Regions from separate parts of the Rhizobium sp. WCS2018Hpa-16 genome, predicted to be linked through region 3. Evidence: predicted binding sites of a transcription regulator. Region 3 holds the regulator's gene; each other region holds the start of a gene.
The links. Region 3 encodes LexA, which represses DNA repair genes until DNA is damaged. Its sites were predicted from a motif close to TGTTCNNNNTGTGTTCNG; they were not measured.
Positions count from the first base shown of each region.

Region 1: a site for LexA is predicted at 1,246-1,263, ahead of RQI55_RS01835 (putative DNA modification/repair radical SAM protein). Genes of this name have one in related genera too.
Region 2: a site for LexA is predicted at 1,309-1,326, ahead of RQI55_RS06815 (DNA recombination protein RmuC). Genes of this name have one in related genera too.

Region 1 covers NZ_JAVTIX010000001.1:360,823-365,334, reverse strand. The annotation lists gene RQI55_RS01840 (UdgX family uracil-DNA binding protein) at 1-8, opposite strand, end outside; gene RQI55_RS01835 (putative DNA modification/repair radical SAM protein) at 8-1,240, opposite strand; gene greA (transcription elongation factor GreA) at 1,463-1,939, shown strand; gene RQI55_RS01825 (glycosyltransferase family 4 protein) at 1,969-3,030, shown strand; gene RQI55_RS01820 (glycosyltransferase) at 3,014-4,036, opposite strand; gene RQI55_RS01815 (glycosyltransferase family 2 protein) at 4,039-4,512, opposite strand, start outside.
Region 2 covers NZ_JAVTIX010000002.1:144,162-148,673, forward strand. The annotation lists gene RQI55_RS06810 (ribokinase) at 1-19, opposite strand, end outside; gene RQI55_RS06815 (DNA recombination protein RmuC) at 81-1,277, opposite strand; gene def (peptide deformylase) at 1,428-1,940, shown strand; gene fmt (methionyl-tRNA formyltransferase) at 1,992-2,927, shown strand; gene truA (tRNA pseudouridine(38-40) synthase TruA) at 2,927-3,733, shown strand; gene RQI55_RS06835 (hypothetical protein) at 3,747-4,343, opposite strand; gene dapE (succinyl-diaminopimelate desuccinylase) at 4,327-4,512, opposite strand, start outside.
Region 3 covers NZ_JAVTIX010000001.1:976,539-981,050, reverse strand. The annotation lists gene kdsA (3-deoxy-8-phosphooctulonate synthase) at 1-649, opposite strand, end outside; gene lexA (transcriptional repressor LexA) at 893-1,615, shown strand; gene RQI55_RS04935 (glutathione S-transferase family protein) at 1,963-2,646, shown strand; gene RQI55_RS04930 (ComEC/Rec2 family competence protein) at 2,677-4,512, opposite strand, start outside.

The DNA of each region.
Region 1 (4,512 bases), 620 kb from region 3:
AGGTACATTACAGGAGGGACAATTGTTCTGGCTGCGGCGCGAACATGGCCCGCAAATCTGGGCGCTCTGTCAGCTTGCCCGGAGACCAGCCAACTGCGACAACGAATGCCTTGACCTTCTTCAACGACACGCCAAAGCGGGCAATATCTTCCAGCCGCAATTGCCGGAACCGTCGCGAAGACAGAATCGATTTCACCGTCTTTGTGCCGAAGCCCGGAACACGCAGCAGCGTTTCACGATCTGCCTTGTTCACATCGACAGGAAATTGCTGGCGGTTGGCCAGAGCCCAGGCGAGCTTCGGATCAATATCGAGATCCAGCATGCCATCCTTCTGGGTCGAGGCAATCTCGTCGATGTCGAAACCATAGAAGCGGTAGAGCCAGTCTGCCTGATACAGGCGATGTTCGCGCATCAAGGGCGGCTTGATCAGAGGCAGGTTTTTCGACGAATCGGGAATGGGGCTGAAGGCTGAATAATAGACACGGCGCAAACCGTAGCTGCCATAAAGCCGCGCACTGGTGGACAGGATGGTGGTGTCATTGGCGCCATCGGCACCAACAATCATCTGCGTGCTCTGGCCCGCTGGTGCGAATTTTCGGACCCGTTTGGTCTGAAGCGTCGGCTCACCCGCCTCCTCGATTTTCAGGCGAATGTCAGCCATGGATTTGCGGATATTCACCGGCTGTTTTTCCGGTGCGAACTGGCTAATACCGCTATCCGTCGGCAGCTCAATGTTGATCGACAGGCGGTCGGCATAGAGCCCGGCCTCCTCGATCAGGTGAGCCGATGCCTCGGGAATGGACTTGAGGTGGATATAGCCGCGAAAACCATGGGTGACGCGCAATTCTTTTGCCACCCGAACCAGCTCTTCCATCGTGTGATCTGACGACCGGATAATGCCCGACGACAGAAACAGCCCCTCGATGTAATTCCGGCGATAAAATTCGAGCGTCAGCCAGACGGCCTCCTCCACCGTAAACCTGGCACGCTCGACATTGCTGGAGGACCGGTTGATGCAATAGGCGCAGTCATAAATGCAGAAGTTGGTCAGAAGAATCTTCAGCAGCGAAATGCATCGTCCATCCGGCGCGTAGGCGTGGCAAATGCCCGAACCTTCGGTTGAACCCAACCCGCCGGAAGCGGAGGAATTGCGCTTCGACGTGCCACTGGAGGCGCAGGATGCATCATACTTTGCCGCATCGGAAAGGACTGCTAAGCGCTCTTTTATTGACTTTTTCATGCATATGTTCACTATATGTTCTTGCAATATAAGTCAATAACTGAATATGATCAGGCCGTAAATCTGCTAGAAATGGATGGCTTCAAATTATCTGGCAAATCACTCCGGTCTTCTGATATAGTGTCGGAAATTGTGATTTTGACATGGTTCCGTAGTTTTGCTCCGGAACCTGTTTCTTTTTGTGTCTGCGGGTACCGTAGATCGAATGCGAAGGAAGAAAAAATGGTAGAAAAAGTGCCAATGACGCAGGGTGGATTCATCAAGTTGCAGGAAGAACTGCGCTTCCGCCAGCAGGAGGAGCGTCCGCGCATCATCGAAGCCATTGCCGAAGCACGCGCCCATGGAGACCTCTCGGAAAATGCCGAGTACCACGCTGCCAAGGAAGCGCAGAGCCACAATGAAGGCCGCGTTGCAGAACTGGAAGACCTGACGGCCCGCGCCGAGGTTATCGACCTCTCGAAAATGTCTGGCACCACCATCAAGTTTGGTGCGACGATCAAGCTCATCGACGAAGAATCCAACGAGCAGAAGACCTACCAGATCGTGGGCGACCAGGAAGCCGACGTGAAGCAGGGCCGCATTTCCATCTCCTCGCCAATCGCCCGCGCGCTTATCGGCAAGGAAGTTGGCGACAGCATCGAGGTGAATGCACCCGGCGGTTCGCGCGGCTATGAGATCCTCTCCGTAAACTGGGGTTGATTAGCAGCCCCCTGCCCGAGTTATCCAATTTGCAACATGTTGACTTGGCCGATGTCCAGGTGCTTGCGCCGAATTTCAAGCGCAGGCTCTCTGGCGTAACCTCTACGATCATTCAGCTTCTGCCTGTTCAAAACAGGCAGGGGCAGAAGGTGGCGGCCATTGGCCCGGGCTTGCCCGGCAGCCTGCCGCATGTTCGCTTTCGTGAACTATGGAAGCTTTGGCAAATAGGGCCGGAAAAAAAGCCGCGCGTTTGGCATGCGCGGCGCAATATCGAAATGCTGCCTGCCATTCTCATGCGGGATGTGCTGCGCATGAAGCTGAAAGTGGTCTTCACATCCGCGTCCCAGCGCAAGCATAGTGGCTGGACGAAGTTTCTGATTTCGCGCATGGATGCCATCATCGCGACCAGCAACAAGACGGCGTCCTATATGGACCTGCCCAGAACCGTCATCATGCACGGCATCGATACCGACCGCTTCTGCCCACCCGCCGATAAGGCGCAGGCGAAACGTGCCCTCGGCCTTGATGCCAACAAGAAATATGTTGGCTGCTTTGGTAGGGTGCGCAAGCAAAAGGGCACGGACCTTTTCGTGGATGCGATGATTGCCACATTGCCGCAACAGCCGGGCTGGTCTGCCATCATTGCCGGCCGCGCCACCGGGCCGCATGTGGAATTTGAAAACGGCTTGAAGGAAAAGGTTCGCGCTGCAGGCCTTGGAGACCGTATTCTCTTTGTGGGCGAGCACACCAACATCAATGAATGGTATCGCACCCTCGACCTGTTCATTGCCCCTCAGCGCTGGGAAGGCTTTGGCCTGACGCCGCTTGAGGCGATGGCAACGGCCGTGCCGGTTATTGCGACCGATGTCGGTGCATTCCCTGAGCTGATTGTAGAACATGCGACCGGAGCCACCATTCCACGTGACGATCTGCATGCCATGAGCCAAGCCGCATCAAGCTGGATGAGCGACGACGAAAAGCGCATCAACGCTTCGCTGGCTGCGCGCCAGCACGTGGCGCAGAATTTTACGATCGACGGCGAAGCGGCAAGGCTGGCAAGCGTCTACGCGGCGCTTATGGCTTGCGCTTGAAGAGTTCGATATAGGCAGAAGACACGGCTTCTTCTGAAAACTGACGCATCAGGGTCTCATGTCCGCCAGTTGCTACGCGCTGAGAGAGAGCCCGATCATTCAAAAGGCTGCTGATGGCAGCCGCGAAACCAGCATCATCGCCAATATCCGTAAGCAACCCATTCTCTCCATCGCGCATGAACCACATGGGTCCTTCCGATCTGGACGAGACCACAGGTTTTTTCTGCGCCCATGCTTCGAGAATGACATTGCCCAATGGCTCATGGCTTGAGGGCATGACGAAGATGTCTGCAGCCGAAACGTAAGGACGTGTATCGTCCTGCCATCCCAGGAAGCGCACCCGCTCACGCATGCCGCGCGCATCCACTTGCGCCTCAAGGCTTTCCCGCTCCTCACCATCGCCCACCAGCCAGAGATAGACCCCAGGCAAAGCCGCGACGGCATCGATCAAGGTGTGAAAACCCTTTCGCTTGACGAAACGGCCCATCGACATAACCACCGGGGCATTTTCCGGTGTATCAAGCAGAGCTTTGGAAATGGACGCGATCTCTTGCGTGTTGGTAAAATTGGAAATCACTTCGACGCCACGCGTCCAACCCAGGGCACGGACATGCTCGCCAATACCCGGCGTATTGCAGACGAGGATATCGGTATTGCTGAAGTAATCGAGCTTGGTGGGATAATCCCCCAGTCGAGAAAGCTTGATGCAGCCCTTATAGGCCGGCATCAACCGGCTGGGGCGCGTTGCCCATGACATGAGCGCGGCAGGCTTTTCCTGACGCGCCATGCGCATGACCTTCATCGGCAATAGCAGCCTGTCGGGGGAAAAATTGCGGAAGTTGCTTTCGGTGATGCCGCAAACACCGTCAATGTTTTTACGCCACTGCCGATTGGGACGAATGACGGCATGCTGCTCAACACCCCTGCGCGCGAGAGCGTTGACGAGATGAACGAAGAACCGCTCTGCCCCGCCATCCTTGCCAAGGTGATAATGCATGACCTTCATTATTAAGTCCTTCCGCGCACGATCGTATCGACATTGGGTCGACGTTTCAGCGCATGGCGCTGATAGATTTTTGCCTGGGTGAGAAACGCATAGACACCGCCTGTCGCCGCCTCGATAAAGCCCGGCACGCCGCAGCGCCAGAGGCCATTTTTTAAATAGAGGCGCAGAAAATAGAGAAGCGGCGAGACCAGCAAACTCGAAAGACGAGCCTTGCGACCTTCCGCAAACTGCTGGTCAGCCTTTAGCGTCGAATATTTGTTTTCTTTCAATATCTGCTCATCGATAATGAGCGGCCGGTAATGCAGTAAACTGCCCTTCTCCGAAGCATTCACTGCTCCTGACGGCACGATACCCTCATGGACCTTCTGCGAAAGATCATAGGCACCCTTGCCATTACGAATAAGCCGCAGGTTCTTGCGCTCGCGCACGTTTTCCGGCGTGTAGCCATAGCCGATGAGATACGGACGACGTGCAAC
Region 2 (4,512 bases), on a different contig from region 3:
AGCCGAAAACTGTGATCATGCGGGTCATTCCAAAGGGGGTAAAAACGAAGTCGAAACAGACGGCGACTTTGCCGGGTGTATCACTCGTCGTCAACCACCCTCAGCTTGGCAGAACCGGCGCGAACCTCTGAAATGCGGCGCAGCTGCTCGGCTTCCAGATGAGCGATTTCCTTTTGCGAGGGCGCAAAATCCAGGCTCTCGATTTTGACACCGCGCGCCAGAACCTTGTCAGACGAGGTCAACATCATGTCCACGTCCTTTTGCACCAGCCCGAAATGCGACTGCAATTTGCGCGTCCGCTCATCCAGCCGCCGCACATCATCCATCAACAGGGCCACTTCACCCTGAATGAGGTGAGCCTGTTCGCGCATCCGCTGGTCCTTCAGCACCGATTGGATGACCTGCACGGACAGCATCAGGAGGGACGGGGAAACAATGACCACGCGGGAGCGGTGCGCACGCTGGACCAGATTTTCAAAATGTTGGTGAATATCGGCAAAGATCGATTCCGAGGGCACGAAGATAAAGGCGGTGTCCTGCGTTTCGCCCGAAATCAGATATTTGTCGGCGACATCACGAATATGCACTTCCATGTCGCGACGAAACTGCTGCGTGGCGGCCCGCTTTGCCTCAGGCGAATCATCGGCTTTCAGTGCATTCCAGGCTTCGAGCGGAAACTTTGCATCAATCACCAGCGGCGGTGCATTGTTGGGCATTCTGATGGTGCAATCGGGTCGAAATCCGTTAGAAAGCGTGGGCTGCAAGCTATAGGAGCCGGAGGGCAGGGCGTCGGCAATGAGGGCTTCCATACGCGCTTGGCCGAAGGCGCCGCGTGTCTGCTTGTTGGAAAGGATAGCCTGCAGACCGATCACATCCTTGGCCAGATCCTGAATATTGCCCTGCGCAGCATCGATGACCGCAAGTCTCTCCTGCAGCTTGCTGAGATTTTCATGGGTGGAGCGGGTCTGCTCCGTCAAGGTCGTGCCGATCCGCTGCGACATGCCGTCCAGACGGTCGTTCAGCGTCTGGCTCATTTCGTTTTGACGGGCGCTGAGGCTCTCCGTCATGGCGGCGATGCGGCCGTGCAATTCCGACTGGGTTCGCAAAAGTTCGGTGATTTCATCCCGTGACTGGTCTACCACCGGCGGCCTTCGGAAGATAAGGATCGCCGCGACAAGACACCCGACAAGGAGAAGGGCGAGCATTGCGCCAACCGATATGTCGTTGCCACCAAGACTGAAAGCTGTCGTACCAAGAGCGTTAAAATCAATGTTCATAAGCAAATCTAACAGATTTCCCGTGATTCGTCAGATCAAAGCATGAACATTTCCACGGCGTAAATGAGTCCGCTTTTTCGTCTTTCGGGCCGTGAATGGTGCCTTCTATTTTTTGTTTCCTCGAAAGAAGAGATGCGTTATGGGGAAGCCATGACGATCAAACCTCTTATTATTTTGCCTGATCCTTTGCTGCGCCAGCAATCCAAGCCCATCGAACAGGTGGATGCCGAGATCACGCGTCTGGCCGATGACATGCTGGAAACCATGTATGATGCGCCGGGCATTGGCCTTGCCGCCATTCAGATCGGCGTGCCGCGCCGCATGCTTGTCATCGATATCTCGCGCGAGGATGAAGACCGCAAGCCAATCGTTTTCATCAATCCTGAAATCCTCACCGTGTCGGATGATATTTCGACCTATGAGGAGGGTTGTCTTTCGATCCCGGATTATTACGCCGAGGTGGAGCGCCCAGCTGCCCTGACATTGGCTTATATCGACCGCGACGGCAAGAAGCAGACGCTTGAGGCTGACGGTTTGCTGGCAACCTGTCTGCAACACGAGATCGACCATCTGAACGGTGTGCTGTTCATCGACCACATTTCCCGATTGAAGCGGGAAATGGTCATCAAGAAATTCACCAAAGCGGCCCGCGCAAAATTCTGATCCGCCGATCTCTTTAGATCGACGGGTACATCTGCGGGACAGGGGGCATCCATGGCACTTCGCATCATTTTCATGGGTACACCGGACTTTTCCGTTCCCACCTTGCGCGCCCTTGTCGATGCAGGCCATGAGATCGTGGCGGTTTATACGCAGCCGCCGCGCCCCGGCGGACGTCGTGGCCTTGATCTCCAGAAGTCACCTGTCCATCAGGCCGCCGAATTGCTCGGCATTCCGGTTCTGACACCTCTCAATTTCAAGGCGGAAGAAGACCGGGCGACGTTCAGGGACTTCAATGCCGATGTGGCGGTTGTCGTGGCCTACGGCTTGCTATTGCCGGATGCCATTTTGAGCGGCACGCGCCTCGGCTGCTATAATGGCCATGCCTCACTCCTGCCGCGCTGGCGCGGTGCCGCCCCCATTCAGCGTGCCATCATGGCAGGTGATACGGAAACCGGCATTATGGTGATGCAGATGGAAAAGGGGCTGGACACCGGCCCCGTCGCACTCACAGCACGCATCACGATTACGGCTGACATGACAGCCGGCGCGCTGCATGACAGTCTCATGCTGGCGGGTGCGCGGCTGATGCGCGAGGCGATGCTGAAGCTCGAAGATGGCGATCTGCCTGTCACGCCGCAGCCGGAGGAGGGTGTGGTCTACGCGGCCAAGATCGACAAGGGTGAAACCCGCATCGATTTTTCCCGCTCCAGTCAGGATGTGCACAACCACATCAGGGGCCTTTCGCCCTTTCCCGGCGCATGGTTCGAAATGGATATAGGCGGCAAGGCCGAGCGCGTGAAGGTGCTGGAATCGCAGGTTGCGAGCGGCATGGGCGAGGCGGGGTCGGTTTTGGATGATGCCCTGACAGTTGCCTGTGGCAGCGGTGCAGTTCGCCTTTTGCGCCTGCAAAAGGCCGGCGGCAAGCCCATGCTGGCGGATGATTTTCTGCGCGGCACCAAGGTCTCTGTCGGAACGAGGCTCGGCTGATGCCACGCTTTCGCATGACCGTCGAATATGATGGTTCTCCCTATTACGGTTGGCAGCGACAGACCAACGGCCCCTCCGTGCAGGGCGCGCTGGAGGCTGCCGTTCTGTCGCTGACAGAAGAAACCGTCAGCTTTCGCGGCGCTGGTCGCACCGATTCCGGTGTTCACGCCAAGGGGCAGGTCACCCATGTGGATCTGACGCGGGAGTGGGAACCCTACAAGCTGCGCAATGCGCTGAACGCCCATCTGGCCATGGCGGGCGAGGCGGTGTCGATTCTTGACGTCGCAGCGGTCACGCAGGATTTCGACGCACGCTTTTCAGCCCTTCGCCGCCATTATCTTTACCGCATCATCTGTCGCAAATCGCGGTTGGCGCTGGAACACAAGCGCGCATGGTGGGTATCCAAAGACCTTGACCATGAGGCCATGCACGCGGCAGCGCAGACGCTGGTCGGGCGACATGATTTCACGACATTCCGCTCCGTGCACTGTCAGGCAAACAGCCCGGTGCGCACGCTTGACCGGCTGGATGTGACACGCGATGGCGACCTGATCGAAATCCGCGCTACGGCGCAAAGCTTCCTGCACAATCAGATCCGCTCCTTTGCCGGCACTCTGAAACTGGCGGGGGATGGCGGCATGACAGTGGATGATGTGAAGGCGGCCCTTGAGGCCCGAGATCGCAAGGCCTGCGGCCCTGTTGCGCCGCCCGAGGGCCTCTATTTCATGCAGGTGGATTATCCCGATGTGATACCGCCGCGACAGCCAAGACCTGAGTTGGCGGCTGACGGTGACGATCTATCGTGATCGCATCGGCGGATCAGCTCGGATAGACGCCGAGAAACCGTTGCAACAGCTCTGAGAGAAGCATGCCGGGAATGAGCAGCGTCATGACGATCGCGGCCACTAGCAAGGGCTGTTCACGCACGAAAAACTTTACGATCCGCGAGAAGCTGAACACCAGCGTCAGCAGCAGCGAAAACCACAGGATCGCAATCAGTCCCTGCAAGGAGGGGACGAGCAGCGCGATGAGGATCAGCGCCGCATAGGCGTAGGAAAACGGCAGCGACAGCCAGTTGGCGACGACGATGAGGGCCGAAAACTTCTGCTTGGCGCCAAATGACATCAGCAAAAGCCCGATGAGGATCAAGGGCACCATCCAGCAGATTGCCTCGACCATGGCCAGCCGCACGAAGAACAGGCCGCCGGTGCCGACGCCCTTCGGCAAGACGGAAACATAGGCCTCATGCCACCAGTACCAGGACAGCGCCATGGATGGCAGGCAGAGAAGTGCGGCATAAAAGGACCGCGTCATTCCACGGTCGGAGAGGTCCAGCAGACGTCCCCCGGCTGGATCGCCCAGAAACAGCAGCCACAGGCCTCTCATATAGAGCGCGACTTCACTCCGCGATGGCATGGCTGAACCAGCGTTGCAGGAAGGTCTCATAGATGCGCGTCAGCGTTTCGAGATCGGCAACGGCCACGCGCTCGTCCACCATGTGCATGGTCTGGCCGACGAGGCCGAATTCCACCACCGGGCAATAATCCTTGATGAAACGCGCATCCGACGTGCCGCCGGTCGTCGA
Region 3 (4,512 bases):
CACCCTGCCCGCCGGGCTGCTGAACGGAATGGGTCGCATCGAATATAACTGGCGCACCGAGCGATGCCATGATTGGCAGTGAGCGCATATCCGACACAAGCGTATTGTAGCCGAAGGATGCACCACGCTCGCACAGCAGCACATTGGAGTTGCCGCTGTCATTTAGCTTGGCCAGCACGTTCTTCATGTCCCAGGGTGCCAGAAACTGGCCCTTCTTGACGTTGATCACTCGGCCGGTCTTTGCAGCAGCCACCAGCAGGTCCGTCTGACGGCTGAGAAATGCCGGAATCTGCAGAATATCTATGACGGGCGCAACAATGGCGCACTGCTCTTCTGTGTGAATATCCGAAAGGACTGGAAAGCCGAACTGCGCCTTCAACTCGGCGAAGACTTCCAGCGCCTTGTCGATGCCGATGCCGCGCTGGCCCGAAAGCGAGGTGCGGTTGGCCTTGTCGTAGGATGATTTGTAAACAAGGCCGATTCCCAGCTTGCCGCAGAGTTCGGCCAGCGTTTCGGCAATCATGAAAGCATGGTCACGGCTTTCCATCTGGCACGGACCGGCAATCAGGGAAAACCGTTCGGTGTTCGAGAAAGAGACCGCAGCAGCGCCCTCGCCGGCAATGACCTTCAGATTGTTCGTCGCACTCATGGTTTTCCCTTGGAACAAATGAAACAGTGCACGGGCATCACGCCCGATCTTGGCAACGCATGTAGCAGTAAGCCGACAGCGAGTCACGGTATAGGAGCGGTATTCGGCGGGATTGTGGGCAACGCTGAAACTCGTTTGTACTTTCACTGAGTTTTAAGGGATTGCAGAACACATATGGAACAGATAGTGTTCGTTCTGTATTTGTTTCCCGAATCTCCGCCTCGAATCGTCAAGGGTCTCTTCATGCTCACGCGCAAACAGCAGGAACTGCTTCTATTCATTCATGAGAGAATGAAAGAGTCCGGCGTGCCACCATCTTTCGATGAAATGAAGGATGCACTGGAGCTTGCATCAAAGTCAGGCATCCATCGGTTGATCACAGCGCTTGAAGAGCGCGGCTTCATTCGCCGGCTACCGAACAGAGCCCGTGCGCTCGAGGTTATCAAGCTTCCCGAATCATATTCGCCCCCGGAAAAGCCACAGCGCGGCTTCACGCCAAGTGTTATTGAGGGCAGTCTCGGCAAAACCGCAGCTGTTGAGCAACGGCCTCAGCCATCATCTTCCAACAGCAGAAATTCTGAATCAGTCAGCGTACCGGTCATGGGACGCATTGCAGCGGGCGTGCCAATCTCCGCCATCCAGAACAACACTCATGATGTGGTCGTGCCGATGGATATGCTGGGTGCGGGTGAGCATTACGCGCTTGAGGTCAAAGGCGATTCGATGATCGAAGCCGGTATTTTTGACGGCGATACCGTCATTATCAAGGATACCAGCACCGCAAATCCCGGTGATATCATCGTGGCTCTGGTGGACGAAGAGGAGGCAACGCTTAAGCGCTTCCGTCGCAACGGCGCGTCTATCGCACTTGAAGCTGCGAACCCTGCTTATGAAACCCGCATATTTGGACCCGACAGGGTCAAGATTCAGGGAAAGCTTGTTGGTCTGATCAGGCGTTATCACTGACCAGCCTGACAGGCTCTTGCCTCGCTTTTCAGGCGCAGTCTTAACTCTGTTGACGCTCGCGGGGCCTCAAGTCACCGCGCGGTGATAGAACTTGTTAGCCGGGTATCGATTCCACTGCGATTCGGTGATTTGGAGTGGATTTTCCGTTATGTCAGCAGATACTTATGGCATGGGAATTTCGCCGTTGCGTTTGTAGCTGGTGCTTGTGAGCCGGCGTGATCGCCACGCTGGTTACGGTCATCAAATAATTTGAATGATGCCATCGCTGTGGATGGCTTTATGCAAGAAATTCTCTCGTTTACTGATAGTTTTCTCTTTTTGATCGCTGCCTTTTAGGAGCGCTGCTCATGTATCAACTTTTCATCGCCAACAAGAATTACTCGTCTTGGTCACTGCGAATCTGGGTGCTGATGCGCACGCTCGGAATTGGATTTTCCGAGCGATTCATGCGTTTCGATGACAAGGACCATGCGTTTTCGGAGTTTTCACCGACATCGAAAGTTCCATGTCTTGTGGATGGCGATCTGACCGTTTGGGAATCGCTCGCCATCACCGAGTATCTTGCGGAAAAGCATGATGGCGTATGGGCAGCGGATGCAAAGGCACGGGCCTGGTCTCGCTCTGCCGCGGCGGAGATGCATGCTGGCTTCTCCACATTGCGCAACAACCATCCCATGAGTGTTGGTCTTCGAATTAGGCCATCCTCCATATCGGACGCATTGCAGAGAGATATTTCCCGGATAGACGCCTTGTGGCAGCAAGGGCTGGCAGCCCATGGCGGTCCATTCCTGGCCGGGGCCGGGTTCACAGCTGTGGATGCGTTTTTCTGCCCGGTTGCGTTTCGGTTTCAGACCTACGGAACGGCGCTGTCTCCAGCATCGAAGCACTATATGGATCACCTCCTCTCCCTACCGGCAATGCAGGAATGGGAACAGGCGGCCCTTCTCGAACCGTGGCGCGATGATGCGCATGAGGCTGAGGCGCGGGATGTGGGGGAATGGCTTGCGGATTTGCGCGCAGTCCCGACGTGACGAGCAGCGGCGCGCTCCAAAGCACATGAGTTATGGACGGCCTGTGAGCAGGTGTTCGATATGGGCCGGAATTCCTGTATTGAAGCTTTTGTCGCGCCAGTCGTAGTGGCGGTGCTCCGTCCATGGCCGATTGTCGCTCAGCATGGCAGCCCTTGTGGTCAGGACCGGCTTTGTTGCATCGCCTAGCCATAGCTCCATCGACCCCGTGCGGCGCAAGGTTTCGTGAGTGATGAGAATGGCGCCAGAACGGCATGTGGTGAAGGGAACGCTGCGTGTCGTGACAACAATATTGGCAATATCGCAGGCCAATCCCGCGAATGCAGTGTCGAAGACTACCGCTACAGTGATGCCGATTTTGGATTTCGATACGCACCAACTGTTTTTTCGACAGGTGAATCCATCTGGTTTCAGGAGAGCCCTCTGCATCTCCTTCCGTTCTTTCGCTTTGGCTTGGTCCGTCAGCGTTGAGCGGCGTCCGGTTTGTGAGTCATCCCCAACTTCGTCGTCACTATCCGGTGACTTTTCTGCGTCAAGCATATCTGCTGGAATATGGCGCTCCGGCAGGGGCAGCGCCCTCGCCCACTGATCATAGATGAAGCCCGACGCCCGCTGCTTTGTGGTTGCCACCGCATCGTCATTCAAAAGAGCAACGAGCGACCCATCCTCGTAGATCAAAAAGTCCGGCTTGCTGCGCCATTGCTCCGCGCTCAGCAGCACAAAGCCCGCGGCAACGAAGGGTAGACCAATCAATGCAAGCCGGGTGCGTAAAAGGGCGAGCAGCAGAAAACCTGTCGTCGACACAGCGAGGAACCAGCTGTTCTGCCGTCCAATCGTCACATCCCCGCCCCAGCCTGACACCGTTGTCGCGATGTCGATGACCATTGCCATTCCATACCCCATGACCTTGATGAATGGAGCATCAAGCCCGAACGGCATCAGCAGCATGCCCATCAGCGCAAACGGCATGACAATGAGTGACATGATTGGCATCGCAGCAAGATTTGCGGCCAGCCCGTATGTTGTGATGCGGTGAAAATGTTCGATGGAATAGATTGCCGTTGAAAGTCCGCCAATGAGCGATGTCACGATAACGCCGCCAATGATGGTTGCGCATTTAAAAGCGGCGCTGAGCCACCACGGCGGATGCGCGATAACAGGGCGCTCGCGCTCGCCTCTCCACCGGCTCCAGGCTGCAAAGCCCGACACAAGAGCCAGCGTTGCTGCAAATGACATCTGGAAGCTCGGGCCCATCACCTCGTTGGGAGACAAGACGATGATGACGATGGCCGAAAGCGCAACATTTCGAACGCTGATCGATGGCCTGTCCACTAGAACCGCAACCAGCATGATCGACATCATCAGCCAGGCTCGCTCCGCAGAGACGGCGAAGCCTGATATCAGATAGTAGCAGAATGTCATGAGAAGTGCCGCAAAGGCGGAAATCTTCTTCACGGGCCAGCGTTGAGAAAAGCCGGGAAAGAAGCTGAATACGGTTCGCATGCCAACAAAGAAAATACCGGCCGCGAGCGCCATGTTGAGCCCGGAAATCGCGACGATATGCGCGAGGCCCGAGATGCGCAAAGCCTCCATCGTTTCGCCTGATATCGCACGTCTCTCATCGGTGACAATGGATGCCGCAAAGGCTCCAGCATCACCGCCGATCAGGTCGCGAATGCGGTTCGCTATGTTGCTTCTCAGCGCATAAAGCCACCGATCCGCCGCCCCTGCCCACGTGCCGCCTTGCTCCTCGCCAGCCGGATCCGTCCATATCTTCGGCGCGCAGTAGAAGAACCCGGTTGCACCAACGCCGCTGAAATAGGAGCCGAAGGCGAAATCGTTCAGCCCCGGCAGAGCCGGACCTGAAGG